4 regions of the Halomonas sp. MS1 genome follow, and region 1 is predicted to be linked to each of the others. Evidence: predicted binding sites of a transcription regulator. Region 1 holds the regulator's gene; each other region holds the start of a gene.
The links. The regulator FNR, encoded in region 1, switches genes on or off when oxygen is low (the NO sensors DNR and NnrR bind a similar motif). The targets are predictions, from matches to a motif close to TTGATNTANATCAA.
Positions count from the first base shown of each region.

Region 2: NF683_RS15360 (DUF2933 domain-containing protein) is a predicted target of FNR. The motif match lies at 5,320-5,333, and genes of this name have one in related genera.
Region 3: dsrO (sulfate reduction electron transfer complex DsrMKJOP subunit DsrO) is a predicted target of FNR. The motif match lies at 3,143-3,156, and genes of this name have one in related genera.
Region 4: ccoM (cytochrome c oxidase subunit CcoM) is a predicted target of FNR. The motif match lies at 2,797-2,810, and genes of this name have one in related genera.

Region 1 covers NZ_CP098926.1:552,735-560,459, forward strand. The annotation lists gene hemN (oxygen-independent coproporphyrinogen III oxidase) at 104-1,531, shown strand; gene fnr (fumarate/nitrate reduction transcriptional regulator Fnr) at 1,590-2,342, shown strand; gene ttcA (tRNA 2-thiocytidine(32) synthetase TtcA) at 2,329-3,294, opposite strand; gene NF683_RS02730 (3'-5' exonuclease family protein) at 3,361-4,011, opposite strand; gene NF683_RS02735 (putative nucleotidyltransferase substrate binding domain-containing protein) at 4,017-5,834, opposite strand; gene NF683_RS02740 (DUF4212 domain-containing protein) at 6,430-6,690, shown strand; gene NF683_RS02745 (sodium:solute symporter family protein) at 6,697-7,725, shown strand, end outside.
Region 2 covers NZ_CP098926.1:3,346,894-3,354,618, forward strand. The annotation lists gene NF683_RS15335 (ISL3 family transposase) at 1-224, shown strand, start outside; gene NF683_RS15340 (heavy metal translocating P-type ATPase) at 247-2,559, opposite strand; gene NF683_RS15345 (hypothetical protein) at 2,552-3,010, opposite strand; gene NF683_RS15350 (APC family permease) at 3,038-4,375, opposite strand; gene NF683_RS15355 (hypothetical protein) at 4,596-4,940, opposite strand; gene NF683_RS15360 (DUF2933 domain-containing protein) at 4,981-5,187, opposite strand; partial or broken gene NF683_RS15365 (IS30 family transposase) at 6,177-6,887, shown strand; gene NF683_RS15370 (ISL3 family transposase) at 6,937-7,725, opposite strand, start outside.
Region 3 covers NZ_CP098926.1:77,563-85,287, reverse strand. The annotation lists gene NF683_RS00400 (molybdopterin dinucleotide binding domain-containing protein) at 1-1,099, opposite strand, end outside; gene nrfD (NrfD/PsrC family molybdoenzyme membrane anchor subunit) at 1,092-2,279, opposite strand; gene dsrO (sulfate reduction electron transfer complex DsrMKJOP subunit DsrO) at 2,263-3,039, opposite strand; gene NF683_RS00385 (XRE family transcriptional regulator) at 3,296-3,568, opposite strand; gene purE (5-(carboxyamino)imidazole ribonucleotide mutase) at 3,787-4,299, shown strand; gene NF683_RS00375 (5-(carboxyamino)imidazole ribonucleotide synthase) at 4,312-5,487, shown strand; gene NF683_RS00370 (TraX family protein) at 5,541-6,359, opposite strand; gene NF683_RS00365 (serine hydrolase) at 6,465-7,725, opposite strand, start outside.
Region 4 covers NZ_CP098926.1:4,019,046-4,026,770, reverse strand. The annotation lists gene NF683_RS18630 (SEC-C domain-containing protein) at 1-668, shown strand, start outside; gene NF683_RS18625 (AmpG family muropeptide MFS transporter) at 671-2,041, opposite strand; gene NF683_RS18620 (FKBP-type peptidyl-prolyl cis-trans isomerase) at 2,160-2,678, shown strand; gene ccoM (cytochrome c oxidase subunit CcoM) at 2,921-3,046, shown strand; gene NF683_RS18615 (hypothetical protein) at 3,229-3,741, shown strand; gene NF683_RS18610 (GGDEF domain-containing protein) at 3,840-4,895, shown strand; gene NF683_RS18605 (hypothetical protein) at 5,173-5,340, shown strand; gene NF683_RS18600 (PqqD family peptide modification chaperone) at 5,391-6,614, shown strand; gene NF683_RS18595 (proline--tRNA ligase) at 6,708-7,725, opposite strand, start outside.

The DNA.
Region 1 (7,725 bases):
GCTCAACGCATTCCAAGTGACACCGACGTAGCATGCCGAGAGAACACTGAGCGACGGCGCTCAGTCACTCCTTTTGTTTACTTCTCACTTCGGAGCGCTCGCCATGCCTGTTCATGCCACTGCTGCCTTCTCACCTACCAACAAGGAAATGTCTGGGGCTAATGCCTGGGATGAAGCGCTACTGCGTCGCTATGACAAAAGTGGCCCACGTTACACATCCTACCCAACAGCTCTCGCGTTTCATGATCAGTTCAGCGCCGATGACTTTACTCAGGCGCTAGCGCGCAGTAACGAGAGCCACCGTCCGCTATCACTGTATGTGCATGTGCCCTTTTGTCGAAAAATTTGCTTCTACTGTGCTTGCAATAAAATCGCAACGAAGAATACCGCCCTTGCAGAACCTTACCTTTCTCGGCTAGATCGGGAAATGGTGCTCACTGCCCGCCATTTAGACACTTCACGCCCGGTGCAACAGTTACACTGGGGCGGTGGTACGCCCACATTTCTAACCTTGGCACAGATGGGGGACCTGATTGACCGCCTAGATGCCCGTTTTGGTTTATCTAGCTCAGCCGATCGCGATTACGCTATTGAAATAGATCCTCGTGAAGCAGACGTATTTACGTTACGCCATCTACAGTCGCTCGGCTTTAATCGGCTAAGCCTTGGCGTACAGGATTTAAACCTGCAGGTACAAAAAGCTATCAACCGCGTACAACCCCGGGTGCTCACCGAAACGTTGATGGAAGAAGCACACCGTCTTGGTTTTCGCTCACTCAATCTTGATTTGATTTATGGGCTGCCATTTCAAACCGAAAAAAGCTTTGCCGAGACGCTAAGCCAAGTCATCGAGCTCAACCCGGCACGGCTGTCCGTCTTTAATTATGCGCACATGCCCACCCGCTTTGCGCCACAGCGACGCATTAACGAAACGGATCTTCCCAGCGCCGATGAAAAGCTGGCTATTTTGCACACCACCATAGAAATGCTGACTAACGCAGGCTATGTGCATATTGGCATGGATCACTTTGCACGACCTGACGATAGCCTAGCGATTGCACAGCGCAACGGTACCTTACAACGCAATTTTCAGGGCTACTCTAGCCATGCACAGTGCGATTTAGTTGGCTTAGGCGTATCCGCTATATCACGGGTTGACGACGTTTACGCACAAAACCCGACCCAGCTTGGCCAATATGAAGCAGCCTTAGATCAAGGTAAGCTGGCAACCGTCAAAGGATTAAGGTTAAATAAGGACGACCTAATACGAAGAGACGTGATTGAACGGCTAATGTGCGACATGCACATTGATCTAGCGGCAGTTGGAAAGCGTTGGCACATCGATGCTAGTGATTATTTTTCCACCGCAATTGAGCAATTGAAGACAGCTGAGCAAGACGGCTTAATCACTCGCCATCAGCAAGTTATTAGCGCCACCCCCACTGGACGGCTGCTGATTCGCCATTTGGCAATGGCCTTTGATGCTCGCCTAGCTGACCAGCCTACTAAACGCTACTCTAAGATTGTATAAGCTTCTTGAGACGTCTTGCCTCTGGGCCTATGATGGCTAACGAGAAAGGGAGAATGATATGCCACAACCCGCCAGCCAACGACGCTCACTGCTGCAAGAGGCGCGCTGTCAGACCTGTAGCCTAAGCTCGCTGTGCCTGCCGCTTGCCTTAGAGCTTGAGGATATGGGCCAGTTTGATGCCATCATTCGCCGCCGCGCACCGCTCAAAAAAGGCGAGCCCCTGTTTCGCCAGGGCGATCACTTCACCAGTGTGTATGCCGTCCGCTCAGGCAGCCTGAAACAGGTGACCAGCGAAGGGAACGGCAATGATCAGCTGACAAATTTCTACCTTCCCAGCGAACTAGTGGGATTGGACGGAATTGATGAAGAGCACTACCCCGGTAGCGTCATTGCACTGGAAACCACAACGGTATGTGAAATTCCATTTGATCGCTTGGACCTGCTTTCCGAAGAACTGCCCGAACTACGTGGCCAGCTTTATCGGAGCATGAGCAAAGAATTGCGGGATGACCGGCGCATGATGCGCTTGCTATCGCGTAAGACGGCCGATCAACGACTAGCCAGCTTTTTAGTCACCCTTTCAGACCGTTTTCGTCGACGTGGATACTCGCCTTATAGCTTCAGACTCTCCATGTCCCGCGCCGACATCGGCAATTACTTAGGCTTGGCGGTAGAGACGGTCAGCCGTATTCTTAGCCGCTTTCAACAGCAAGAGGTGGTGGCTGTTTCAGGGCGCGAGGTTAATATTTTAGATATGCGGCGCCTCATCACGCTAGCTGAAGAGGAAGAACAGTCGGCTAGTCCACGCTAAGCGCCTGAATACGCCCTTCCATCAACGCCGCTTGTTTGGCTTCAAGGCCAGCAAAGTCAAATAAACCGCGGTCTGCTAGCTGGGAAGGCGCTACATTGGTCACCGCTTTAAACATGCTTTCTAGACGTCCTGGATGTTTTTTATCCCACTCAGCCAACATATCTTTGACAACTTGACGCTGGAGATTGGGCTGAGAGCCACATAAGTTGCAGGGAATAATAGGGAATTCCATTAGCCGAGAAAACTCTGCAATATCAGCCTCTTTGCAGTAGGCAAGGGGGCGAATGACAATATTCTTGCCATCGTCAGATAACAGCTTGGGAGGCATTGCTTTCAAAGTGCCACCAAAGAACATGTTAAGAAATAACGTTTCTAAAATATCTTCACGATGATGCCCTAGGGCAATCTTCGTTGCCCCAATTTCCTCGGCAAACCCATAGAGCGAGCCACGTCTTAGTCGTGAGCAGAGCGCGCAGGTCGTTTTTCCTTCTGGGGTTTTCTCTTTCACCACCGAGTAGGTGTCACGCTCTAGAATGTGGTATTCAACCCCCACTTTATCTAGGTACTGGGGCAACACATGCTCCGGAAAGCCTGGCTGTTTTTGATCCATATTGACGGCGACCAGAGAGAAGTTAACCGGCGCGTTGCGCTGCAGGTTAAGCAGTATCTCCAGCATCGTATAGCTATCTTTGCCGCCAGACAGGCACACCATCACCTTGTCACCTTCACCAATCATTTGATAATCAATGATGGCGTTGCCAACCTCTCGCCGTAAGCGCTTTTGTAGCTTATTAAATTCACGCTTTTGTTTAGCGGCGTGATGCTCGGATGGTGTCTGTGCGCTATTAACAGCAGGGCTGTTAACAGAAACAGAATCAGGCGCTGCGGGGTCAAAATAGTCAGGTTGTAGCATGGTGTAGGCACTGCCGATGGTAGAAGAAGCAGCGGGCATTCTAACAAGACTCACCACGTCCACCCAAGATAAACCCGTGGATTCATCCCATGAGGGTAGTAACGACTACCCCTGCTGGGCAATCTCGCGCTGCAAACGCAGATATAAAAGCGCGCTTGCGGTTGCATCCCCCAGCACTCCCATCCATTGAAGAGCGGGGATTTGCCAACGAGCGAGCGCTTCGGTTAGGCGGCCACTCGCCTCACACTGTGGATGTAAGCGACGCAGCTGACGATAGTGTAGCTTTCCAACGTCGACCTGGGCATTGGGCAAACCAAATCCCAACCCGGCTTTAAACAAAAGATTTAGGTGTTCCACCGAGCGCCCTAACTGCCAACCAATTAGCGGCCGATTACCAATGAATTCAGCTAGCGCCCCAAGATGCTCAGCGTTAGGCGCCAGCACCATGTCCGTCGCATACAGCTGATGATGTCGCCGCAGCGCGGGGGCGTTGCTGTTCTGCTCTTCTGCCAGGGTAGCCACCCAGGCTCGGCTGGTCTGCACTCTCCCTGGGCTTAAGACAACAGCAGCGACGCTGACCACCGGCGCTTGGCCAGGGCTAGCCTGGCAGGCAAGCGCCACCATTTCTTCCCCCATGTAGGGCTGAAACAGCCATGCGTAGGGAGAGTCTGCCCAGCGTCGGCGGTCGCTTTCGCGCTGCATTAATGTACGCAGCGAGCCACTGAGTAGTGACATATGCCGGTCTAACAAGCGCATTCCGCTCACGAATACTCCAAATGATAACGATGGGAGAGCCGCTGTTTAAAATCTTTTACGATATGCAGCGCCTCACGCAACAGATCACGCTCAAGGGACGAGAGCTCTTGCACCACCACACGGTTGCTACGCTGCTGAGTCGACGCTTCCGCTGTCTGTAGCTGCTGTTTTAAACGTAGTTCGGTAAACAGTGCCAGCGCCTCGCCCAGGTCATCCGCAAAACGGCGATCAAGACGACCATCTTCTGCTAAAGCGTCCAGGCGATCTAAGGTGGAAGTAGCATTAATGCGTCGCTCGAGGGCCATTGTGCGCACCCCATGAACAATGGGGAAAATACCGCCTTTTTTAATATCGATCCCATGCTGGGGCTTTTTTAAGGAGCCAAATAGCGTTAGCGGTGTTGAGAAACGCAGTGCAGCGCGAGCAAAGTAGGACAGCAATAGCTCATCCCGTGAGCAGCGTTCAAACAGCTCTGCTCGCACGCTGTCTAGCAATTGCGGATTACCAGCCACACCATGGGCATCCAGCAAAATCGCCAGCTTCATTAGGCTATCGCCATCTCTTGCACTCACCCACTTAGCAATGTTGTTTTTCCATTGCGACACAGTGCCAACCCATTCAGGATTAGACACCATGATATTACCTGGGCAGGGTGGGTAGCCGAGCTGAATCAGCGTTTGGGTAAGCGCATTCATGTCTTCGGCAAGCGAAGGCCATTGGCTGTCATCGGCTAAAATCAAACCATTATCTTGATCTGTTTTAAGAATTTGTTCGCCGCGCCCTTCGCTACCCATCACCATTAGGCAACTTTGGGAGTGATACTGCTCAGGAATAACAAATGACCACGCTTTATTGATAATTCGGCCATTCAACGCGGCCAGTAGGTCCATGGCAAAACGTAGTTTGACCCCTTGCGCCATAAGCGCATTCACCAATTCTGGCGTGCGTTGGCTGGCAGCCGCCAATGCTTCTAAGCTATTTGCCTGCTCCACCTGCAGACTAACGACATAGCTACGGCTCGAAAAATAGCTAAGGACATCCGTTAGTTCTACCACCCCTTTCAGGGTGCCCTGCTCCATCACCACCACCCGCGTTACTTTATGCCGCGTCATCAGCACGAGCGCTTCAAATAAGTACTGATGGGGGGTAACGGTCACCAACGAGAAATGGGCCACATCCTCAACGGGCGCTGTATGTTCATAGTTATTCAGCACGACACCATTGAGCAAATCGGTTTTAGTGACAATGCCAAACTCGCCCTGGGTTTTGACTAGCAAGCTATCTGCATGACTATCGTTGAGCTGACGCACCGCGCTGGCAATATCTGTCGATGCATCCATGATAAGAGGTTCACGCATACATTCGCTGACTTTAGCCAACATAAAGCCGGCCATGGTCACGCCGCCTTCGGCACGCTTTTCAGTCATTAACCGCGCTTTGTGAGATAGCGACTGTTTGAAGAAATTTTCGAAGTCAGGATGATGACGGCATAGTTTTATAAATAGCGCCTTCGGCATCACATAGCACAAGCATTCTTGCTCAGCCTGGAAGCGATAACGGCTTTTACCGTTCAGAATACTAATGGCACCAAACAGATCACCAGCCGTGTAGTGCCCAATCCGTGCACTGGACGCTGGCAGGGTAGGGTCCAGTTCAGCAACTTCGCCCTTGTGAATCAAAAATACTGATTCACCCGCTTGCCCCATCTCGATAATAATTTCATCACGATCAAAATAGGCGATGTCCATACCACGACGAACGTGGTCACGCCCTTCATCATCAATTAATGTGAAGGGCAATTGGGAAAGATCAACGTCAATCATGAGTGACCCCAGTTAATCGCGATGAAGAACACAATGGCTTAAGGTTTGATTGCTTTTCAACCAGCGCCTTTATTATACCTTTTGCTATACCGCTAACGTCGCAAAGACGTTTGTTTAGCGACCAAAGTAGCGACACGAACTAGCAAACTTGGCCACTTAATATACCACCTATTAAAAGTAGCAAACATTGCTTTTAAGCGACCCATAGACCATCGTCCTATCACTCAGACAGAAAAGCTAAAAAAACTTTAAAAACATGTATTTATTTTCAAAAACAAACATCAAAATACGTACTGAAAGCTTATTGATACCAAAGTCTGGGATTTATTTTTTGCAATTATTGCCCACTATTAACAACGGGCTATACAGGATGTTCACGTGGCACTTGTTAAACACTTATCAAGGCACTGAAGAAAACCTTGCCAAACCATTAACCAGCAGAGCAACTTAACCAACAAGGTGATATGCGTCTAATCGCACTAAATCATCGCAGACAACTAAAAGAGCGGTTTTCTATGAAGGATTGCCCTAATGGATCACACGCTATCCTGAGTTAACTTTCCAACCCTAAAAATCACAACTGGAGAGCACCACAATGGCAGATGACAAATCCAACGCTGCTGAATACTGGAAAGCCAACGTCCGATTAATCTTTGGATGCTTGGCCGTTTGGGCGTTCGTTTCTTATGGATGTGCCATCCTCTTTCGTCCGCTGTTAGCGGGCATTCCCGTTGGTGGGACTGACTTGGGCTTTTGGTTCGCTCAACAGGGCTCCATCCTCACCTTCATCGTACTGATCTTCTTCTATGCCTGGAGAATGAACAAACTCGATGCAAAATTCGGCCTTGGGGAGTAAGCCAGTATGAGCCAGTTTGCCATTAACTTACTGTTTGTCGGCGCGTCGTTTGCGCTCTATATCGGGATTGCGATATGGGCACGAGCCGGGTCGACTAAAGACTTCTACGTTGCCGGTGGCGGCGTTCACCCTATCACCAACGGTATGGCGACTGCCGCTGACTGGATGTCAGCGGCATCGTTTATTTCGATGGCCGGTCTGCTAGCGTCTGGCGGGTATGCTAACTCCACCTTCTTGATGGGCTGGACAGGTGGTTACGTTATCCTGGCAATGCTGCTAGCGCCTTACCTGCGTAAGTTTGGCAAGTTTACAGTGCCCGACTTTATTGGTGACCGTTTCTACAGCAACACTGCGCGCTTCGTCGCGATTGTGTGTTTGATCGTTGCCTCTGTTACTTACGTTATCGGTCAAATGACCGGTGCTGGCGTTGCTTTCTCGCGCTTCTTGGAAGTGAGCAACACCTGGGGTATCTGGATCGCAGCGCTGATTGTGTTCCTATATGCCGTTTTTGGCGGCATGAAAGGCATTACCTACACGCAGGTCGCTCAGTACGTAGTGCTTATCATCGCCTACACTATTCCGGCGGTGTTCATTGCCATGCAATTAACCGGCAACCCGATTCCGATGTTCGGTATGTTCAGTACTCATACGGAGTCTGGTATTCCGCTACTGACCAAGCTGGACGAAGTGGTCAATGCACTTGGTTTCCGCGACTATACCGCCGACGTCGATAATAAGCTGAACATGGTGCTGTTTACCCTGTCGCTAATGGTGGGTACTGCTGGTTTACCCCACGTTATCATTCGCTTTTTCACTGTGCCGAAAGTTGCTGATGCACGCTGGTCCGCTGGCTGGGCACTCGTGTTTATTGCGCTGCTGTATCTCACCGCTCCTGCGGTTGGTTCCATGGCGCGTCTGAACTTGGCTACCACCGTCTATCCAGAAATGGCAGGACAAGTAGAGAATTACGAAGAAGCCGCCCGCAATCCGATTCTCTATGAAGATCGTCCTGAGTGGGTACGCACGTGGGAAGAA
Region 2 (7,725 bases), 1.8 Mb from region 1:
AGCCGATGGGGAAAGCCCTGGCGACGCTTGAGCGGCACGCCGACGCGGTGGTCAGACGCTGGCTCTCGGGACTGACGAACGCAAGACTGGAAGGAATGAATGGTCTGTTCCAAGCGGCTCGGTCACGAGCACGTGGCTACCGGAACGAGGCCAACTTTATCGCCATGATCTACCTGATTGGCAGCCCGGTGGGCCGCCTATTCGATCAGGCCAAATCCACGTGAAGTGACGAAGAACCAGATATTGTTACTTAATAGCAATCATCCTAAGTCGTAAAGCATTGCCAATCACGCTCACTGAAGAGAGTGACATCGCCGCCGCCGCGATAATCGGTGATAACAGCATACCTGTGAAGGGGTACAAAATCCCTGCGGCAATGGGGATGCCTGCCGCGTTGTAAGCAAAGGCAAAAAAGAGATTTTGGCGAATATTACGCATGGTGGCTTTTGAGAGCTTATGCGCCGTGGCAATACCGGTAAGATCTCCTCGCAGTAGAGTAACCCCAGCGCTTTCTATCGCCACATCGGTGCCGGTTCCCATGGCAATGCCGACATCCGCTGTAGCCAGCGCAGGTGCATCGTTCACGCCGTCGCCGGCCATGACAACAATGCGCCCTTCATCACGGAGACGCTGAATCACTCGGCCTTTATCCTCTGGAAGCACTTCAGCTTCGACCTCATCAATGCCTAGCCGACGTGCCACAGCGTTGGCGGAGGTGCGATTATCGCCTGTCAGCATCACCACTCGAATGCCGTCAGCCTGGAGTGAACGAATGGCTTCTTCGGTGGTTTCCTTGACCGGATCGGCAATGGCGAGCAGCCCAGCTAAATTCCCGTCGATGCTCGCAAAGATGACAGTAGCACCGTCGCTGCGCAATTGATCGGCATGTGTGTCTTGAGACTGGGTGTTAACGCCCTCGCTTTCCATCAATAGCCGGTTGCCCAGGGCAATACGCTTGCCATCTATCTGGCCTATAACGCCCATGCCATTGGGAGCCTCGAAGTCCAACGCTTCTGTTAATTTTACCTCTGCCTCTTTAGCCTTTTCGACTATTGCATGGGCCAAGGGGTGCTCGCTGCCTCGCTCAAGACTAGCTGCCAAGCGCAAAAGCTCCGATTCAGCAATGCCTTCAGTGAGAATCAACTCGGTCACTCGTGGTTTGCCTTCGGTAAGCGTGCCGGTTTTGTCGACGACGACGGTGTCGACCTTCTCTAGACGTTCAAGAGCTTCGGCATCGCGAATCAACACGCCTAACTGGGCACCGCGCCCTACACCGACCATAATTGACATGGGGGTAGCAAGACCTAGCGCGCACGGGCAGGCAATGATCAGAACACTAACCGCCGCAATAAGGCCAAACGCCATCGGCGGGGTAGGGCCCCACAATGACCAGGCGATGAAAGCCACAACAGCAATGAGAATAACGACGGGTACAAAGATGCTGGCGACTTTGTCGGCAAGCCCTTGAATGGGTGCGCGGCTGCGCTGGGCGCTGGCGACCATTTGCACAATCTGCGACAGCATCGTGTCCTGGCCCACCTTGTCAGCGCGCATGACAAAGGATCCTTGACCATTGATGCTGCCGCCAATGACGCCATCGCCGACTTCCTTTTTCACCGCTAGTGGTTCACCGGTAACCATGGATTCGTCAACGTTGGAGCGACCTTCCATCACTTCGCCATCTAATGGCACCTTATCGCCGGGGCGCACCCGGAGACGATCCCCTACCTGAACCTGGTCAAGAGAGATATCTTCCTCATTGCCCTGATCATCAAGGCGTCGAGCGGTAGCAGGCGCCAAGTCGAGCAGAGCACGAATAGCGCCAGAGGTTTTTTCACGAGCGCGTAGCTCTAATACTTGTCCCAGTAAAACTAAAACGACAATCACTGCCGCTGCTTCGAAATAAACGGCCACCGAACCATCGGCTTGACGGAAGGCGTCGGGAAAGATGCCCGGTGTGAGGGTGGCCAGCAAACTGTAGAGCAACGCGGTGCCGGTACCGATCGCGATTAGCGTGAACATATTAAGGCTGCGATGCACTAGCGAACGCCATCCGCGTACAAAGAATGGCCAACCTGCCCAGACGACTACCGGCGTTGCCAGCAGCAGTTGAATCCAGTTAGAGGTTTGCTGGGAAATAAAATGCATAAGGCCAAACACGTGGCCACCCATTTCTAGGGCAAACACGGGGAGGGTCAGTACTAGGCCGATCCAGAAACGCCTGGTCATGTCCTTGAGTTCGTCCGAAGGGCCGGTGTCAGCAGAGACGGTCTCAGGTTCCAGCGCCATACCACAGATTGGACAGTCGCCTGGGCCTTCTCGTCGAACTTCTGGGTGCATCGGGCAAGTATAAATAGACCCCGAGGGTACTGACGCTTGTGACTGTTTGCTTGGCTCAAGATACGCATCAGGCTTGGCAATAAACTTTTCCTGACACTTTTCTGAGCAGAAGTACCAAGTCTTACCCGCGTGATCGGCACGGTGGCGGGAGGTATGGGGATCAACGTCCATGCCACAAACAGGGTCTTTCACCTTTGTCTCGTTATGGTCTTCAGACATCGTTCATTCTCCCCGTTTGGCGAACAAGGCGCATGGCTTCGTGCTCTTCAAGTGCTAAAAGGGAATCTAAGAGCTCTTTAGCCTCAGGAATTTCCGCTTTGCCAACGAGGGTTCGATAAAGGTTTATCGTTTGTTCATGGAAATCAAAAACCTCTCGGCAAATGTCGTCAACACTTAGCGTGGAATAGGGCGCATCGCAGGTACGATGCGTACGGATAGGTTTATGCTCCAAATAGTCATAAACGTAGGTTTTTAATGCTTTCGCGTCAGCAGTCTGTTCAAAGCGCGCCACAACGCGCTGCATTTCCGCTTCCTGTGCAGCTAAGTAATTGAGCAACATGCGAGCGCGCTCTTCTTCGTGTATATCGGCGCAATGAGCAAGGCAAGCTGCAAGATGCTCGTGTAACTGACGGGTCCAATCGATCAATTCACCAAAGGTTCTAACGTCCATTTGGTACCTCCTATAACGCTATTAACGTTAATGAGTGTGAGAGTGCTCGCTATCGTTTGAAGCGTCGCGTTTGGATAGGAAAATCCATTCGCCGAGTAAAAGAGTAGCCATTACTACGCCAGCAACGATGAGCACCATGGGGTCCGAGATGGCTTTTACCCATAAAAAGCCGATTAACACGACAGCATCTAGTAGTATGGCAATGCTAGGAATAACAGGATTAGCCCCCACTCTGTCCTTGAGATGACGAAGCACACCCCAGTGGATGGCCATATCCATGATCAGGTAGAAAATGATGCCTAATGCTGCGATGCGGCTCAGGTCAAAAAAAGCGGTGAGCACTAAGCCAAATACGATGGTGTACACCAGTGTATGCTTTTGTACACTGCCGGGCATGTGGAAATGGCGGTGAGGAACCAGCTTCATTTCTGTCAGCATGGCGAGCATGCGTGAAACGGCAAAGACGCTGGCGATGATACCGCCCGCCGTTGCCAACATGGCGAGAATGACGGTAAACGCAACTGCCGCTTCACCCAGTGCGGGACGGGCAGCGGCGGCCAGGGAGTAGTCTTGGGTTTCGATAATTTCAGGCAAAGATAGGTTGCTGGCAACGGCAAAACCGACAAGGGCATAGATCACCACGCATAGCGCAATCGAGATCGTGATAGCTTTGCCAAGATTCCGCTTAGGATCTTTAAGCTCCGAACCACTATTGGTAATCGTCGTGAAGCCTTTAAATGCCAGTATGCCGAGCGCCGTAGCACCTAAAAAGCCCGTTATCGTAGGCGTAGGTGCATCGTTGCCAGCACCCATTTCGATGGAGTCGGCAATAAACACGCCGACAATACCAAACACTATAATGCCACCTATTTTGATAAATCCGAGCACCGAGGCGACGGTCTCGATCAAGCGGTTGGCGGATAAATTGATCAAAAAGGCTATTAGCAGTAAACCAACCCCGAGTAGGGGCACAAATAGTGAACGATCCCCCAGGTCAAACAACTCAAGCGTGTAGGAACCAAACGTTCTCGCCAAAAAACTCTGTGCGATCACCATGGAAAAATACATCAGGAGGGCATGAAAGGCGGTGGGAAGCGTCGGGCCATACGCTTTCTGTAAATACATGCCAATCCCACCTGCTGATGGGAAGGTATTGGACATTTTAACGTAAGAATAAGCGCTGAAAGAGACAATGACGGCAGCGGCCAGAAAGGCTAGAGGAAATAGCCGACCAGTCATTTCGGCCATTTGGCCGGTTAGCGCAAAAATACCGGCCCCAATCATCACGCCGGTGCCTAATGCAACGGCACCGACCAACGAAAGACTGTTTTCTTTATATTGTGGCGTTCTATCCTGCCCAACCATGAAAGCGACTCCTTGTATTAACGGCAACCACAGCAGCAATAACTGCCGAGGACTCCTGTGCGGTGTTTTTTGATGCTATATAAATTAAATATAGAACCTATGTGCAGCCACATGGCAAATGACTAACGGAAGGTCTGATTTTGCGAGGCCACAGGCAAGCAGCTCTTACCCTAAACTAGCTAGTCTTGCTCCTGGTTGTGTCATGTAGCCGTTATGACTATTAATGACAGCTCCAAGGTTCCTGTTTAGCGTTGTCTTTAACGTTCTGATCGACGAAACGGTAATACTCCTTCTTAAAGCGGTTCCACCGATCAGCGCTGACCTGTATGTCATGGAGCTTGAGAATTTTTTCAACGTCATCGATGCAGAGCCTCAGCGCATCGTAAGCAAGGCTGATATTTCGGTTTTTCTCGTTGTAGACCACCTTATCCATTCCATAGAGTCGGTCGATATCTGACAGCGCTTCTTCAATGCGTTTGGATTTACTAGGCTTGATTTTTAAATTCCGAGTCACCAGTGTGTTTTTGGAAACACCCAAGCGGTGCTCTTGTTGTGTCGTTTTCATGGTCTTTCTCCCAGGCGCGTACATGTATATATAGAGTGGTTCAGTCCTTGTCTATTTTGTTCTTATGACCGCCGTGGTGTTTATGCATGAAAATATGCATCAGTGGGCATGCTGCCAAAAAGAGGAAAGGTAAGAACTGAAATAGGTGGAGACGGTGCTCGGTTCCAATCAGGTATCCCGCCCAAATGACAAACCCAGCAAGTGGCACCCACAACATCAGCAAACGACTACTTGTACTGTTACTCATAATCACCTCAGTAACTCGCCCAAAGAGCCAACAGCAGTTAAGGCCGTTGGTTTGGGAAAAATCAAATAAATAACCCCAATAACAGCATGGATGATTTGTCTGAACGCAACCTGAACAGCATCGGAGGGAAATATGATCCTGATCAAGCGCCTCGCAAAAAGTAGGCGATAATTACCCAAGCGGTATCCATAGCCTCATTCCCATCATCATTAGGTTTTCGGTGAGCGATACAAAGCTTAATGGGTATTACTGTTGCCGACACAGGCGCACTTGAGCTCACGTTTATCGAGGTATATCGCTTTAAAGACAGAACCTGTCACACGGTGCCAACGAATAGCGCCAGTGGCGCAGCCAGCCAGATAAGCGTATCGGCCAGCAATTAGTAGCTTCGGAAGTATCTAGGCGTGAAGGTAAACGTAACTGAAGGGGACTTGGCGCTGGGCGTGCAGGTCATAGTTGAGAAACATGGCGCTAAAGCTCGCTACGCCCTGCAGCTTTTGCAGACCCGGGGGTATGATCGCTGTGGCTACGGCATACTCTAGCACGCGTGCAGTGAATATTATGCACTGAACCTCCCAACTGGCAGAAAAATCGATGAGTAACGCAGTGGCAAAAATTGCCAGCACAGGGCGATAGGTGGTCGCATTAGGGTCTGAAACGCTAACTCCCAGGTGCTCATGAAGCTCTTCATAGCCGCCAATACGTTCATAGCCCAGATATCCCTGGGAAATCGTATCGACATGTTCCTGCTCTGTAAACGCGTCAATCTCTTATCGCGAAGTCAGCAGGTTTACGTTCACCTAAGGCCCATGTGCACGAGCAGGTCAACGATCTACAAGCCAAACGGACATATGTACTCTCCTGTTTGCAACCATAAGCGCGAGCGCTGGAGTGGGTCGTTGTCACCGTTATGAACCTCTTAGTTGTTTATTAACCTTGGCCGCAGAAACTGAGTGCAACACCTGAGCATTTCGCTAAGGTGTTGTCCCATGTCTTACCTCGAACTCAGTATTGAAGAACGTGCCAGCATCCAAGTGGGTCAAGCCCAAGGGATGAGCCTTCGGCATATTGCCCAGCTCCTGGGGCGAGCTCCTTCAACCATCTCTCGTGAAATACGCCGTAACCAAATGGCCCAGAACGGTTACTGCGCCCGGTATGCCCAACGTCAGCGAGAAAAGCGTCGAGAGGTCTGTCGTCCTGCGCGTAAGCTTTTGCCAGGCACCGAGCGGTTTGATCTCATCGTGCATATGTTGCGGCGACGCTTGTCTCCCGAACAAATTAGCGGCAAGCTCAAGACGATGAAACTACCTAATTTGCGCGATGCCTACGTCTGCCGAGAGACCATCTACACGGCCATTTATGCCTTGCCTGTTGGCCACCTTCGCAAGGAACTGATTCACTGCTTGCGACAAGGTAAAACCACACGCAAGCCTCGCCGTGGCGAAGTGGATCGACGTGGACAGATCCCTGACATGGTCAGCATTCACTTACGTCCGCCCGAGGTCAGTAAGCGTGAAATGCCCGGCCACTGGGAAGGCGATCTGATCAAAGGTAAGAATAACGCGTCCGCGGTAGGCACCTTGGTAGAGCTTAGCAGTGGCTATCTGGTCCTCGCAAAAATGGACGACGCCACCGCCACATCCGCCGTAGCAGGTTTTAGTGCCGCCCTGAACCGAATGCCGGCCACCGCTCGAAAAAGCGGGTATCCGGATTAAGTGGTAGATGGAGCCCCCTTGCTCCTTCGAACCCTTAACTCTCCCAGAAGGTTGATAGATCGACGCCGTAGTTTTTCTCAGGCTCGGGAAGACCCATGCTGTAGGTCATGGTGGCCTTGCCCAGGAAGGGGGATTCCTTGATCTGCGGCACCTTCTTCTTGTGCTTGGTGGTGTAGAGCATCCGGGCCCGCATCACCTCGAATGAGTAGCCCCGGCCATCGCGGTTCTTGTCCTTGGCCAGCCGATTGATCGACTCCGTGAAGGCGTTGGTGATTGGGGTGTCGGTTTCGAAGTAGGCCAGCACCTCCTCGCGCCATCCGCTGACGGCGCTGACGAGATCCTTCCACACCTCTTTCTGCCCCTGTGGAATGTCGTCAATCCAGCGGGCCAGCGCCTTTTCGGCATCACGCCGGGTGGTGCTGTCCCAGATGTGGTAGAACCGCTCCTTGTGCTCGTAGGCCGCCAGGAGCTGAGGGAAGGCCCCTGTCCATGTCTCCATGATAAGCCGCTCGCGATCTGAAACGTCGTGGGCACGCTTCAGCAGGATCTTCCTATCGCCCTTGAGGGTCCGCCGCTGGTTTGGCTTCAGATCCTTCCTGAGTCCCTTACGCACCTTCTCCAGGGCTTCGTTGGCCATCCGCACCACATGGAACTTATCGACCACAATGCGAGCCTGCGGCAGTACCGCCTGGACAGCACGGCGGTAGGGTTTCCACATATCCATGCTGACGATCTCGACCTGGTGGCGCTCGGTCATGCTCATGAGGCGCCTCGTCACCGCGTCCTGCTGGCGACCGGGCAGCAGGTCCAGTAGGGTACGCTC
Region 3 (7,725 bases), 480 kb from region 1:
GCCACTGAATAATTGCCATGGCAAAGGCGCTATCGGTGCCAGGACGGATCGGCACCCAGCGGTTGTTGTCCGCGGCATGGGAAGTCGCAGCGTTCAACGCGGGGTCCACTACCACATATTCCAGCGTGCCGGCGGCGCGCGCCTGTGCAAGCAAGCGGCCCTGGCGTTTAAACGGGTTGCCTGCCTGGCTGGGTGCGCAGCCGATATACATGATAAAGCGTGCGTTCTGTATATCTGGCTTTACGTGAGCATTAGTGACGATGTTGTTCATCACTGCTCCAGAGCCCATGCGGAACGCTAGGCCACAGTATGCGCCATGGTGGCCATAGTTGCGGGTCGCGAAAGCGTTCAAGGTGAAGCGTTTAAGCAAATCTGAGCGCCCGTAGTCGGTGGCTTCCATGACCATCAACTGATTAGCTTTGGGGCCGTACTCAGGGTTGTCGGGGTCAATCAGTGTGTCGTGGTCGCGAATGTCGCGTAGGCCGTCTACTTGCCCTTCACCGAACAGGTCGCCCCCTTCGCAAATTTCCTCGATAAGTTGCTCAAACGATATTTTTTGCCACTCGCGACTGCCTCGTTCACCGACCCGTTTAAGGCAGTGATCAATACGGAACGGGTTGGTGATCTGGCTCATCATCGCGTTGCCACGGGCGCACGCGGTGGAGCGGTTAACTTGCCCGTGTTCTTGATAAGCACTCACGCTGCGCAGTGCATCCGCTACCGGTGAGCGCATTGGCAAATGGTCATCGGCAGAAAGTGGATGATAGGGGTTGCCAGCTACTCGCAGCACTTCGCCGCGCGTGTCATCGACTCGCACGCGCACTCCACACTGGGTGGTGCAGCCGTAGCAAATAGTAAAAGCAACCCGTTGATCGGGGGCGAGGGTTAGTTCGCCGGTCGCTAAATCGACACGATATTCAGGCGTTAACGAATTGCCATGAATATTATGCTGCGGTTTTTCACCTGCGCTGCCGGTAACGCCGTTGGCCATTTTGGCCAACGGGTCGGCGTAGCCCACTGCAAAGGTAGCGGCACCACCAGCGGCAGCTGCACCTTTTAGAAAGCGACGGCGTGAGGGATCTTGAGCAGACTTAGCCATGACTAGGCGCTCCTTTGTTAGCAGTGAGTGGGGCGCGAGATGCAGCTTGGTCGTTACCTGGTAGCTGGCTACCTTGTTGGGCCTGTCGCCATGGAATAAATAGCTCGATCAGTAAAATGGCCGCCAGCCACAGCCCGAAAGTGCCGACAATACCTAAGATGCCGGAAGAGCCAGCAGGGATACCGTAGTGATGGAAACCTGCGCTGTTACGAGCCACATGTTGAACATCCATCAGCACTACCCAACGGAACATCCAGCCCATGTGAATAGCCACTAGCCCTAGCAACCATGCCCAGGCAAACAGTGCTAGCTGGCGCTGAGCCGAACGTGTTAACAGAAATACCACGCTGACGAATAGGGCTACGCCGGTAAGGCCACCCCAAAGTGCGGTGTTACGCCAAGAGGGGCTGAAACGGACAGATTCCAGTGCCGCCGCCACTGAGCCAACGTGGGCATTCAAGCCATCTAACAGCCAGCTGAGCGCGATAAGCCCCGCTAGCGCACAGAAGGCTAACAGGACATAAAGCATCTGCCGGGTGGCATCGGGCGCGCAGATTCTGCTCACGCGGTTGAGGACCAGTATTAGCCCAGCGGCGGCAATAAATCCGCTCGCTACCAGCATGGGCGGTAGCCAAATGGTGTTCCATAACGGGCGGGCTTTGACGATAGCTAACTCCGCTCCGGTGTAGAGCATAATGCCGCTTGAGAGTACCAGGGCGGCTAATCCCACCAGAGCCACCAGCGCTTTGGGTGTCACACCACTGCCCATGCTCAGCCACTTGGCGATCAACCCGCTTAGCCCAGTTGCCTGTTGCCGGGCCTGAAGCGCGGGTCGCCAAGCCAGCCAGGCGAAGCCTAAAACGCTGATCAGATACAGCGGCAGTACCACACTGCCAATCGACATCCACGAATGCGTATTGGCGTAAGCGTAGAAATGCCAAAAGCGCAGTGGCTGATGTAGATCTGCCAATAAGGCCACCGGTGCGACTAACGTTGTGCTGACGCAGGCGATCATTGCCAGACGTGCTGTAGGCAACCAGGATTGCTTGCCAAACACCAGTGCGGGTGCCGCCAGCCAAAGGCTGGCGTAGGAGACCGCGATCATAAAAAAGTACTGAACTGCCCAGGGATACCAGGCGATGTCATAGCGTGGGGCGAGTAGTTCAATGGTGGAATTCATAGCCCATCTCCTGGCCGTGGGGGTCAAGCACTTCAAGCGCCACGGGTTCTGCCATGGGGCGTGTAGTGAATCGTTCGTCCATACCTAAATAGAACACTTGGGGAAGGGTGTTTTTTTCTGGCTGAAGCACCATGAGCGCGTCGCGATGCTCGTTGATTAGACGGCTGATTTGGCTGTCTGGGTTGCGCATATCGCCAATAATGCGGGCACCACCCACACAGCTTTCAACGCAGGCAGGCAGTAGCCCTGCTTCTAAACGGTGGGCACAGAAGGTGCATTTGTCGGCAGTTTGAGTGCGCTCGTTAATAAAGCGGGCATCGTAGGGGCAGGCGTTGACGCAGTAAGCACAGCCGACGCAGCGGCCGCTATCTACGACAACGATGCCATCTTGCTGTTGATAGGTCGCCTCAACGGGACAAACCGGCACACAGGGCGGATTTTCGCAATGGTTACATAGCCGCGGCAGCATAAACGTTGCTAGTTCACCACTTTCTTGGTGTTGCACTTCGTACTGAGAGACGGTAGTTCGAAACTGGCCAAGCGGTGCAGCATTCTCGATATGGCACGACACCGTGCAGGCTTGGCAGCCGATGCATTGGCGAAGGTCGATTAGCATACCGTAGCGTTTGCTAGGGTCGCCCTCGCGGCGGGCAGGCTGCTGATTAATGCCAGCTTGAGCAAGACTGGATAGCGGCACTAGCGCAGCGCCCGCGCTTAGTCGGGCCAACTGGCCTAGCAACGACCGACGAACGGCGTCCATAACGCCTCCTTAGCTGATAAAGATGTTGCTGATAGAAACAAGCCGTTGTTTCACAGCGAATGATCTGGATACGCTAAGGTTACGCCTTTGGTATTATAAAAAATTGATACGTGTCAATGGGTTAGCGAGGGTTTCTTAATGCTCCCTTAATCCTGGAGCGCTAATTGGCTGTTTTGAAACAAAAACAGGCCTGCCCAGCGGGCAAGCCTGTTAGCAAACAAAGGGGATGAATGATTACGTTAGGTAGCAACTATTGCTATGGCGTCTCCAGCTCTAACGTGCGACGCAAGACATTGAGTTCATCAATATCTAGGTGCTCTAGCCTTCCGGCGAGCAGGTCGCTGATCTTTTGTACTGGAAGCCCAGCCCGGCGGGCTATTTCGCGGCTTCCCAGATCTGATACGGCGATCAGGCGGGTAATGATACGCATTAGGCGCGTACGTTTTTCTAAATCCCTGACATCGAGGTCAGGGCTGCTTCGCGGAGGATCTAGCGTTTCTGCGTGAGCAGTTGAGTATGCCGTACTCATGGGACTCCATCAGTCTGAAATGACAAACACACAATGCCGCCAAGTCGCGCGCTTTTCAATGCTACTTTGATTAAAATTTCGATCTATTTACAAACGCGCTCTAAGCGACTAGCTCTGGTAGACTATGCGCCTTCTAATTTCCTGGTGAGCCGCTTGCGGCACACGGCACATTAAACGCTTGATTGCTTTAGTAGGCCCTTTGGCCGAGGAGTTTTTGCATGTCGAACAGCGCACCCAAAGTGGGCGTGATCATGGGGTCGAAATCTGATTGGCCCGTCATGGAACACGCGGTGGCGATGTTAGAGCGGCTGGGCGTCCCTTATGAGACCCGCGTCGTCTCCGCTCATCGTACCCCTGACTTGTTGTTTGACTATGCTAAAAGTGCCGCTGAACGTGGCTTGCAAGTAATTGTGGCGGGAGCGGGCGGTGCTGCCCATTTGCCCGGCATGGTGGCTTCCCAAACGGCGTTGCCAGTGCTGGGCGTGCCAGTGGAATCCAAAGCGCTTAAAGGCTTGGATTCATTGCTTTCAATTGCGCAGATGCCCGGTGGCATCGCTGTTGGCACACTGGCGATTGGTAAAGCAGGCGCGACCAATGCAGGCTTGTTGGCAGCACAGATTGTCGGTTTGCAAGACACCAGCGTGCGTGAAGCGGTCGAGGCTTTCCGCGCTGAGCAAACTCAAATGGTGCTGGATAACCCAGACCCTCGCCCCGATGCGGAAGCGAACTAAGGAATCCCGGCCATGAATTCTGGTATCTCGAAAAGTTCTGGTAGCTCGAAAAGCGCTGGCATCGCTAAAAATATTGGTGTGCTCGGTGCAGGCCAGCTTGGTCGTATGCTGGCATTGGCTGGCTACCCGCTAGGTAACCGCTTCACCTTTTTAGACACGACCGGCAACCCGAGTGCGGGCATTGGCGACGTGGTTATCGATCCTAACAACCAGCATTTGGCGGAATTTCTCGATAAGGTCGATGTAGTAACCTACGAGTTTGAGCATCTGCCCGTAGCGCTGGTTGAGCAAATTGAACAGCACAAACCCGTTTACCCAGGAAGCCGGGCGATTGCCGTTTGCCAAAACCGTGTTGAAGAGAAAGCCCTATTTGATCGCTTGGGTATTCCGACACCTGCCTACCGCGTCGTTGAGAGTGCCGAACAGCTTGAAGCGGCAGCCAATGAGCTGGGCTGCCCCGTGGTCGCCAAGTCAGTGACAGAGGGGTATGACGGTAAAGGGCAAGCGGTGCTGAAAGCGCCGGAGCAGGCTGAAGAGGCATGGAAGAGCATTGGTCACCGTCAACTGATCGTTGAAGCGTTTGTTGATTTTGTACGGGAAGTCTCGATGATTGCCGTGCGCGGTCGTGATGGGGATGTGGTGTTTTATCCCATGGCGGAAAATCAACACGTAGATGGCATTTTGCGCTATTCCGTTGCGCCGCTGCCGGATTTAGCTACCAGCGTTCAAGAGACAGCCGACAGCTACATTCGCATGCTGTTGGATGAGTTGGATTATGTGGGCGTGATGGCGCTGGAGCTGTTCCAAACGCGGGATGGCAGCCTACTGGCTAATGAGATGGCTCCACGCGTGCATAATTCTGGCCATTGGACCATGGATGGTGCGGTCACTAGCCAGTTTGAAAACCATCTGCGCGCTGTGCAGGGCCTACCGCTCGGCAGCACCCAGGCTATTGCACCTACTTGCATGGTGAATGTCATTGGCCAGGAAGGTGACAATGCCGCGCTGTTGGCGATAGGCAATACTCATCTGCATCGCTATGACAAGGAAGAGCGGGCAGGGCGCAAGCTGGCACATGTCAATGTCGTCGCTGACACGCATGCCGAACTGCTTGAAAAAGTGCGTGCGTGCCAGGCATTACTACCTGATGCACCGCCGGTGGCGTGGAGTTTCGAACGCTCACTGTAAAGTTGATGGATTATCACTACGAAGCCGCCTGATTAGGGCGGCTTCGTCGTTGATTACCCCGCCAGTTGGCCGCTAAGCAATAGCCACAGCGCAATTAAAGCAAAGTGTCCTGGATACCAAGCAAGCCATAGGCGGCGCGGCATGGCCAGGGCTACGGATGGCACGCGTTGGGCGGCACCTGCTGCCAGCATCAATATCACCACGCAAGTGCCAACGGTAAACGACTTTGCCATGTCTGAAGCGTTCATTTGACCGGCTATCCAAAGCGCGGGAAATGCGGCTAAACCTGCCCACAAGCGCGATTTTAGCGCGTCGCGGGTTTCGTTAAGCGCCTGCATGGCAAACATTAATAGCGGAATCAGTAGCAAACCGTTATGGCCGTACTCCACCCAGAACCCCAGCAAATACCAAACGGTGACGCCTACCGCTGCTCCAAGCATTAGCCAAGCTAATCCTAGCGTCTGCTGTTGATAGTGCTGCCAACCTTGGCGAACCAACGCACCCAACGCTAGGCCACAGGCAAGCGTGAAGCAGACATTAAGAATAAAATCGTCAGACGCGCGTGGCATCAGCATATAAGGCAACTGAGCCACTAAACCAATGACCAGTATGCGGCGTGAGTAGCGTAGTGGGTTACGGGTATTAAACAGCCCGTGCCAGGCAACCATTGCCGCAAACAAGGGGAAGGCGATACGGCCAATGGACGAGCCTGCCCAGCTTAAGTCCCAGTCACCCGGCAACACATAGCGAGTAAGGTGATCTACGGTCATGGTGAATAGCGCCAGCCATTGCCCCCAGGCGGTCCAATGAGACGAGGGGCGCGCATCGTAAGCCGCCTCGGCGGAGACGTTTGCATCGGTTTGTTCAGCCATTAGACTTCCTTGTGAGTTTCCTTACTGGATTACAGACTCGATTTGACTGAGCAAGTTCGGTACAGGTTTAAGTACTAGTTTAAGTGCTAGGGTTGGCAGAGCGTTTCAGCTAAATGGCCGCTGGAATTCTCCAAGGCCCGCCTCGTTAAGATGCTCAACGGTCATCGTTTCTGCTTTTCCATCCGCGCCCATGGTGAATTCGACCTGCGAAACCGAGCCCTCTGGTTGGTTCTCTGTCACCGGGAAGGCGACAAAGCGATCGCCGTCCCAGTGGGTCAACCGCAGGTGCTGTGGCGCGGGGCCAACTTCGAGTACCAAGCCGTCAGCGGTCTCACGCACCTCAGCCGCCCCGAAATAGGCATTGCCATAGTCCCCTGCATAAGCGTCGGCAGATCGGGCCTCGGTGGGCTCAGTCGGAGGTGTCACACCCACCAGATCTCCGGCCGGGGCAGAGAGCGGTGCTATGCGTGGCCCGTAGGCCGCCAGCCAGTCGCGCTGTTCCACACCAAACTCTGCCAGATCAAGAAAGCTGGCCGTCAGCGCCTCGGGGAGGCCCGTGGGGGTGGCATTGGTCAGCACGATGATCCCAAGCCCAAGGTCCGGCAGCATCGAATAGGAGGTCGCCGCACCAAAAGCGAAGGCGCCCGAATGGCTCACCACGACACGCCCAGTGGGGCGCACACCGACGCCAAATCCGTAACCATAGGTACCAGCCCGATCGGCCGCGTCACCGGGGTGGCTGCTGATGGCATGTGGTGAAAGCGCGGGCACGAGCGCTTCGGGCGCAATCAGTTGCTGCTCTGCAAAGCGCCCGTTGGAGAGCACCAGCTTCATCCATTTCGCCATGTCTCGCACGCTGGAGCTTACCCCGCCCGCCGGACTTTGCGCATCGGGCTGGCGCAGGTCTGCCACTCGGAAGCCGTTGGCATCCGGCACATGGCTAGCGGCGCGATTGTCGCGCGCCATGTAATCTGAGTGGCGTGAGCTGGTTGCCTCCATGCCGAGCGGACCATAGAGCGCCTCTTGCGAGAGCGTTGACCAGTCCTTGCCGGTTGCGGTGGCTACCGCCTCTGCGGCAGCCGTAAGGCCGAAATTCGTATAGGCGTAATCGGCTCTGAACTGCCCCATGGGCAGCTGCGCCAGCCGCTCCAGTACAGCGCGACGGTCATAGCCTATATCCTCGAGATCATCACCGGCGTGGTCCGGCAGGCCCGAGCGGTGCGCATAGAGATCCCCGATGGTGACATGATTGCTGACCCAGGGATCGCCCAGGTCGAACCACGGTAAGTGGTTGCGCACCGGATCATCCCAACCGACGGTCCCTTGCGAAACCTGCGCGGCCACCACCGTGGCTCCGACAGATTTG
Region 4 (7,725 bases), 1.2 Mb from region 1:
CTCACCCAGAATGGTTGGATGCCCCCCAGGTAGTGCAAGATGTAACGTTAGCACTGACCAGCCGCTTTGGTAGCCTGCCGTGGATGGCACCGAGCTTGCTGGAACCGCTGGCACTGCGCCTTTCTCGCTGGCTTGAGCAGGCCCGTGCAGCCGGTGACGGCAGCCTGTGTTGGGACGATGCCGATAACGCCATGCTACTGCGCACCGGCCTTGCGCTGGTGGTGGGCATGGAGCGCGGCGCGCGCCAGCACTCCCGCGAGTTGGCTGAAGAGCTGCTAGCCATAGACCAGGAAGATAGTCTTGGCTTAAGAGAGTTAGTACTTGATCAATTGCTGCGTGATGACCGCAATGAAGAAGCGTTAGCGCTCACTGATGAGCCCCAAAAAGATGATGGCTCTTTAGAGTTGGGGTTATTAATGGGCCGTACACTGGCGCTGTATCGATTGGAAAAGCACGATGCCGCTGAAGCAGCGCTGGCGGATGTGGTCGCTCATAATCGTCATGCGATAGAGCTGTTATGTGCCGAGAACCCGCGGCCTTCAATGCCTCACGCGGATGGTCAGGTCGATCCCGGCTCCCGTGCGGAAGCGTGGCAGTATCGTACATTGATGCGTGACCAGTGGCGCACCACGCCAGGCGCGCTGGCGTGGTTGGCGGATCACCGCTAGCTTTATTTTGCCTCTGCGATCACTGGGGTAGGCACCAACTGCTTATCCCGGCTGATCCAGATGGCTAGCAGAATGGCGGGTAAACCGAGCAGAGTGGCCACTATGAAGAAAGTGGCGTATCCCTGAGCCGTAACAACCAGCCCGCCAAAACCGCTCAGAAACTTCCCTGGTAACGTCATTAGCGACGAAAACAGTGCGTATTGGGTGGCGGTATAAGCCCGCGACGTTAAGCTGGAAAGAAACGCAATAAAGACAGCGCTGGCTAAGCCATTGGCAAGATTATCGCCAATAATGGTGACGACCAGCATGGGGAGTTGGTTACCTATCAACGCTAACGCGGCAAACAGCAGGTTGGTCACCATGACAAAGCCTGCGCCAATGATCAGCAGTGGCCCAATGCCGTAGCGAGCAACCAGCAAGCCGCCAAGAATGCCCCCCGTTATACTCATGGCAATACCAAAAATATTGGTGACGTTGGCGATGGTGGCCAGTGAAAAGCCTAAATCGATATACAGCGGATTTGCCATAGAGGCCATGGCAAGGTCGCTAATTCGGAACACCGCGATAAACACTAAAATGCCCAACGCCTTCACCCCATAGCGGCGGAAGAAGTCGGTAAAAGGGCACACAATGGCACCAATCACCCAAGCACCTAGACGTCGCAAAGCTTTCGGTTGTCCACGGCTGGCACGAATGAAGGCGCGTACCTTGGGTTCGTGAATGAGCTGAACCGTCAACGATGCGCGCTTTGGTTCAGGTCGAATCAGCACGGTGAGCACGCCAATGCCCACAAGCGCGGCCATGCAGAGGTACGCTGCGTTCCAGGAAATCGCTGAGGCCACATACAGCGCCCCGGCACCTGCCGCTAACAGCCCACCGCGGTAACCGATAATGTAAGTAGAGGCCATCGCTGCTTGTACATCGTCATCGGCGGATTCGATGCGATACGCGTCAATGGCGATATCCTGGGTGGCCGAACCAAAGGCTATCAGCAGCGCAAAGGCGGCTACCCAGCCTAAGTTGCCTACGGGACTGACTCCCGCTAAGCCAATTAGCCCTGCCGCAATCATCCCCTGGGCAAGCAGCATCCAGCCACGCCGCTGGCCAAGCGTGCGGGTTAAGATCGGCAGGGCAAGTCGGTCAACGATAGGCGCCCAAAAAAACTTGATTGAGTAGAGCATGCCAATCCAGGCGAAGAAGCCAATGGCGGCCACTTCAACGCCGTCACTGCGTAGCCATGCAGAGAGAGTCGAAAACACCAGCAAAAAAGGTAAGCCTGCTGAAAAACCTAGAAACAGCATGGTGATAACAGGTGCACGACAGTAAATACCTAGCGCATCCAGCCAGCTGCGCTGGGGAGTAGGGGTGGGCATGTTGGTTAACACTCCAGGAAAGAAAACGTCTGCATCGAGGCCCGCTAAAAACCGCTCAGTGGTAGACTAGGCCTGATATCCATGACAAAGCCGATAGCTTACCGGAGAGGAGTTTTCAATGTCGATTACAGCCCATCAAGTAGTCACTTTACACTACGTGTTAAGCGATGTGCTTAGCGATGGCAGTACCCGCGTGCTAGATGACTCCAACGCACGTGATAAGCCCTTAGAGTACCTCCATGGACACGATAATATTTTGCCCGGTTTAGAGAGTGCTCTGGAAGATAAAGCCGCTGGAGATGAGCTGCGTGTCACGCTTGCGCCTGCTGATGCCTACGGCATCCGTAATGAAGACTTGGTGCAACAGGTGAGTCGTGGGTCGTTTGGCAGCGCAGCGCTTGAACCCGGTAGCCGTTTCCAAACAGAAGGTGAAGCAGGCCCGCAAATTGTCACGGTGGTTAGTGTTGATGGGGACATGGTGACGGTCGATACAAATCATCCGCTGGCAGGCCATACGCTTCGCTATCAAGTCAACGTGCTGGAGGTGCGTGATGCAACCCGTGCAGAGCTGGCGAAAGGCCACCCTCTACCGCCGGGAACCGAACACAGCAAAGTAGAAGATCGAAAAGTGCTTTAGCAGCAAGTTTTAGGGGCTTTAAGTTTTACAGACTTTAAGTTTCATAGGCCTTAAATCTTCGGCGTGCTCAAAATTGACAGTGTATTTTAAAGCTGCAGCGTATTTTGAGTGTTAAAAACTGACCCATATCAAATTCCTGATGGGCCGCAAATAACCCCGCTGAAAAGCTTGACCCAGGTCAGCTTCCTGCCGCGATTAACGCACTAGGATGGTGTCATACATCACGGCAGGAGGGGATCACCATGTATTGGGATGATGCTGTTATTTTCGGTCTAGTTACTGTCGCGTTAATGATTGCTTTTATGATTGGTTGGGTAGGCTTTATTGTGCGCGACCACCTCCGTAAGGATGAACGTAAAAAGCATTAACGCCGTTGTGGTGACCGTCGTCAGGGGAGGGAGCTTGCTTTTAACAGCGAGCTTCCTGTTGCCGGCCCAGTTGGGTCGGCTTTTTTATTAATTAAAACTATGTTTTCGAGTATTCGCATTAATCGTCTGGTAAAGTACCTAGTTGTACAATAAGGCATTGTACCGCAAGGAAGCCATTTGCCATGAATGCTGCTAGTTCAATCGTTGCCATACGCTGTTGCGCTCATCATTATCCCAAAGCTAGTGTTGCCTGTATTCTTCTATTACTTAGCTGGCTATCAGTGCCGGTCTATGCTCAAGCATTAAGCGTCATTAATGGTGAAAAAAACACTGCACTCTCTCTTAATGAATTGCGTCAACAATCTACGATTACCTCGCCAGTGTTTGATCCTTTTCAAGGCCGAGAAGTAGAGATGCATGGACTTGAATTCCGTCGCTTCCTCATTAATCAGTTTGGCGAAGTTCCTCCCGCATTGCACTTTACGACATGGGATGATTACGAAGTGACGTTAGGTGGCTGGGATGATCCTAAGTGGTTAATGGTCACGGCAGAGAGTGGTGAGCCACTGACATTGCGTTCGCGGGGGCCATTGCGGCTGGTTGATCTGGCTTATAATGATCAGCGTGATATCAAGAGCCTGCGTGAATTCAACGACTGGATATGGATGATTCGAAGTATTGAGGCCCGCTGGTGATCATTGAGCCGCCGCCTTCTCCACCTGCTGTGCCACTGCCAGTACCCGCTCCTTTCGCTAGGAAGCGCCGCTATGTAACGTGGTTATCATTGAGCCTCATGAGTTTTATGGCATTGATGGTGGTGATTGTTTATGAGTCGCGCTGGGTATATCCCGAAATACAGGCTTACTTCAGCCAAACAGGTAATTTGACAGGGCAGCAATTGGCTACCAGGTCTCGGGCATATTTACAGCTCGCCCAACAACATTTGTTAGGCGAACAGCCCTTTGACGATGAACAGCGACAAACGGTTAGGCTTAATCTCGATCTTGCCTACGGGCTAATTGATGTCGAGGTATATCGTCAAAGGTACAGCTGTACCCAGCCGAGTTTACAAACCCTCAATTTACTAACAGAGCGCCTTACAGAAACTACCGTGACACCGTTTGATGCCGCAGCTGAACTGTTGGGCCCCATTGATTGTTTAACGAGCATTGAGATGAACCAGCTCGACCTGCGTGGTATGGCAATTAATGAGTTTTCCGAAAGCACCCGGCGATATAATCAGATTCTCACCTATTCGAGCATGGTGATTTTTGCACTAGGGCTGCTGTTTTGGGTAATGCATGAGCGTCAGTTACGGCGTACAGAGCGTGCGACTAAGCAAACCATAGCCTGGATGCAGCACGCGATGCGTGATCCGCTGACGGGGATAGGTAACCGCAGTGCGCTGCATCAGGATGTCGCTACCAAAGAAGGGGCTGCGCTTGCTTTGATCTTGGTCGATATCGACTTCTTTAAGCAGTACAACGATTCACTGGGGCATCCAGAGGGTGATCAACTGTTACGGCGCCTAGCCAGTCTGTTGAAATATGTACTGGGAGCAGAGGCAAAACTGTACCGATTAGGGGGTGATGAGTTTGCCGCAGTATTGCCTTGTGATGATGACGCGTTATTGATTGGTTACTGTGATCAATTAACGTCTGTTTTAGAGCAGGCTGATTTCAAACACCCCGCGCATCCGCACAATGAAAGGGTCACCTTGAGTATTGGGGCAGTGTGCTTTACCGCAGGGGATGCCACCTTTCCAAGTGCCTATAAAGCTGCTGATAAGGCGCTTTACCGAGTAAAGAGCGCAGGCCGTAATGGTTGGCAAATTACTGCAGCTGCATAATGTTTCCACAAAACGCTGAGTGTAGTTAAAAAAAGTAAATAATGGGAAAGTGACGCTCAGCCGGTGGTTTGCTGTGTGCTTCGAGGCTAGGATTGTTTTTAAAACAGTGTTTCATAACCTTTCTAGCGATTAATCCGGAGTGCTGATATGAGCAATGAAGCCGATTCCCTGCTGAATAAACGGCGTTCACGACGTCAAGTGCTAGCAAGTTTAGGCCTTGGTGTCGCTGCACTTTACGTGGCCCCTACGCTGTCCTCCATGGGGCAAGCTGAAGCGCGTGAACATTCCCGTTCACGTTACTCGCGGTCCAGCTATTCGAGGCCCCGTTATTCAAGACATGGCCATTCAAGACCCCATTATTCTAAACCCAGGCATTCACGTCCCCATTATTCACGTCCTTACTACGCTCGGCCACAACGCTCTCGTTGGGATGGAGACGCTGTGATTGAGATTCGCATAAGCCGCTTATTGCCTCGCTGGTAAGGGAGAGGTGCCGTGTCTACCACCTCGATAGCTGTCGATTATGCGCTGGAAAATGTTGGCCCTTGCATACGCTTGATTGATGCAGAGCAGCTACTGCCAGTGATTCATCAAGCCATGCCAGGCTGGCGGCTAATGCCCTGTGAGGCTCAACAGCACGCACCCTCTATTTGTGTTTGGCGTCATCCTAATGGTTACTGGCAGGAAGCGCCGGCCCTGCCGGGAGGCATGTTATTAGATACACCGGCAGGAACCGCATGCAGCGTGATTGCTGATTTAGCGGGGGCTTATCTTCGACATCATCCTGAGCATATTGGGCTTCACTGTGGGGCGGTAGAGGTTAATCAACAGCTAGTAATATTTCCGGATAGTCATCGGGCGGGCAAAAGCACGCTTACGGCGGCGTTCGCCGCGGCAGGTTATCGGGTGTTTGGCGATGATGTGCTGGCACTCAATAGTTGTGGTGAAGGGATAGCGCTGGGCGTTGCACCTAGACTGCGCTTGCCGTTGCCAGAGACCCTTGCGCCGGAGTTTCATCAGTTTGTTGCCACCCACCTAGGGCCTCATGATGATCGCTATGGCTATCTGGCGTTAAATGAGCAGCAGTTGGCATCGCATGGGATGCGTTGTCCGCTAGGCGCCGTACTGCTTATTGAGCGCGATGAATCGCTCAGTGAGCCAAAGCTGGTTCGTCTGCAGCCGGGAGATGGGTTATGGCAGTTGTTGCAGCAGAATTTCGCTGAGCATGAGTCGGATCAAACCTTGATTGAGCGTTTTTTGCCACTCTTAAAAGATTTACCGTGTTTTTTAATGCGTTACCGAGATGCTTACGAAGCGGCAACGTGGCTAGCAACTGAGATAAATAGCGATGGGTTTCTTGACGGTGCTGTGGCGACGAGTACGTGTCGTCGTCAAACTGAGTCGGAGGCGTTCAAACAGCGCCAGGTGCTGGCAGCAAACGACACGCGCAGGTGGCAAATCAGCCCGGTGGCTCACGAGTTTCCACTGGGTGAAGAGCTGTTCGTCATTGCTAAAGAGGGCGGCGAAATCCATCGTTTGAATGTGACGAGTAGAGCTGTGTGGGCACTGCTGCAGCATGAGGCTCTATGCCAAGATGAAATTATTGATACCTTGATGGCTTTTTTTGTTGGCGCTAGCAGGCAAAGTATCAAGCGAGATATCTGCCAGTTATTGGGCCAATTAGTCAGCTTGGGATTAGTGCAGCCTGTCGCCGATTAGCGCTGGCACTGGCGAGGCAACCTAACTGATGATGCCTGCCAGTGTCTCTTTTATTGGCCACGATGCAGTTCTAGTCGTGGCCGTTATAAACGGTTATGCGCTGATCAGTCCTGCTTTTTCGCGTAGAAAATCAACAATTGTGTCAGCCGGAACCATGGTCGCTTCGCTGTCTCGGCGGCCTTTGTATTCCAGTTCGCCGTTATCCAAACCACGATCACCAATCACTAAACGGTGAGGCACACCCATAAGCTCCAGGTCTGCAAACTTGACGCCGGGACGCGTGTCGCGGTCATCAAGCAACACGTCTAAGCCAGCCGCTGTTAGCGCTTGATAGAGACGTTCGGACTCTTCGCGCACACGTTGTGATTTGTGGGCATTCATCGGCACCAGCGCTACTTGGAACGGAGCAATAGCGTTTGGCCAGATAATGCCTGAATCATCGTGGTTTTGCTCAATGGCGGCAGCGACCACGCGGGTAACACCGATGCCATAGCAGCCCATCCACGGATGGCTGGTTTTGCCGTTGTCGCCCAGCACCGTCGCGTTCATTGCTTCGGAGTACTTTTGTCCAAGCTGGAAGACGTGGCCTACTTCAATACCACGTTTGATAGACAGCGTGCCTTTGCCGTCCGGCGAAGGGTCACCTTCGACAACGTTACGTAGATCGGCAACTTGGGGCAGCGCCACGTCACGCTCCCAGTTAATGCCGAAGTAGTGCTTGCCATCGATGTTTGCGCCCGCACCAAAGTCACTCATAAGCGCCACGCTGTGATCAATAATGATCGGCATGTTTAGGCCAACTGGGCCAAGTGAGCCTGGGCCAGCGCCAACCACGGCGCGGATTTCTTCTTCGTTCGCCATGGTGAGCGGAGTGGCTACCTGGGGCAGGTTTTCAGCTTTGACTTCATTAAGCTCATGATCACCACGGATTAGCAGGGCAATCAAACCACCTTCAGCGGCATGCACCATCAGTGTCTTGATGGTTTTCTCAATCGGCAGGCCATGCTGCTCTACCAGGGCGGCAATTGTCTTAGCGTTGGGCGTATCGACCAGATGCATCTCTTCGCTGGGGGCTGCACGCTCGGCGTTGCTGCCTAGCGGCGCGGGCAGA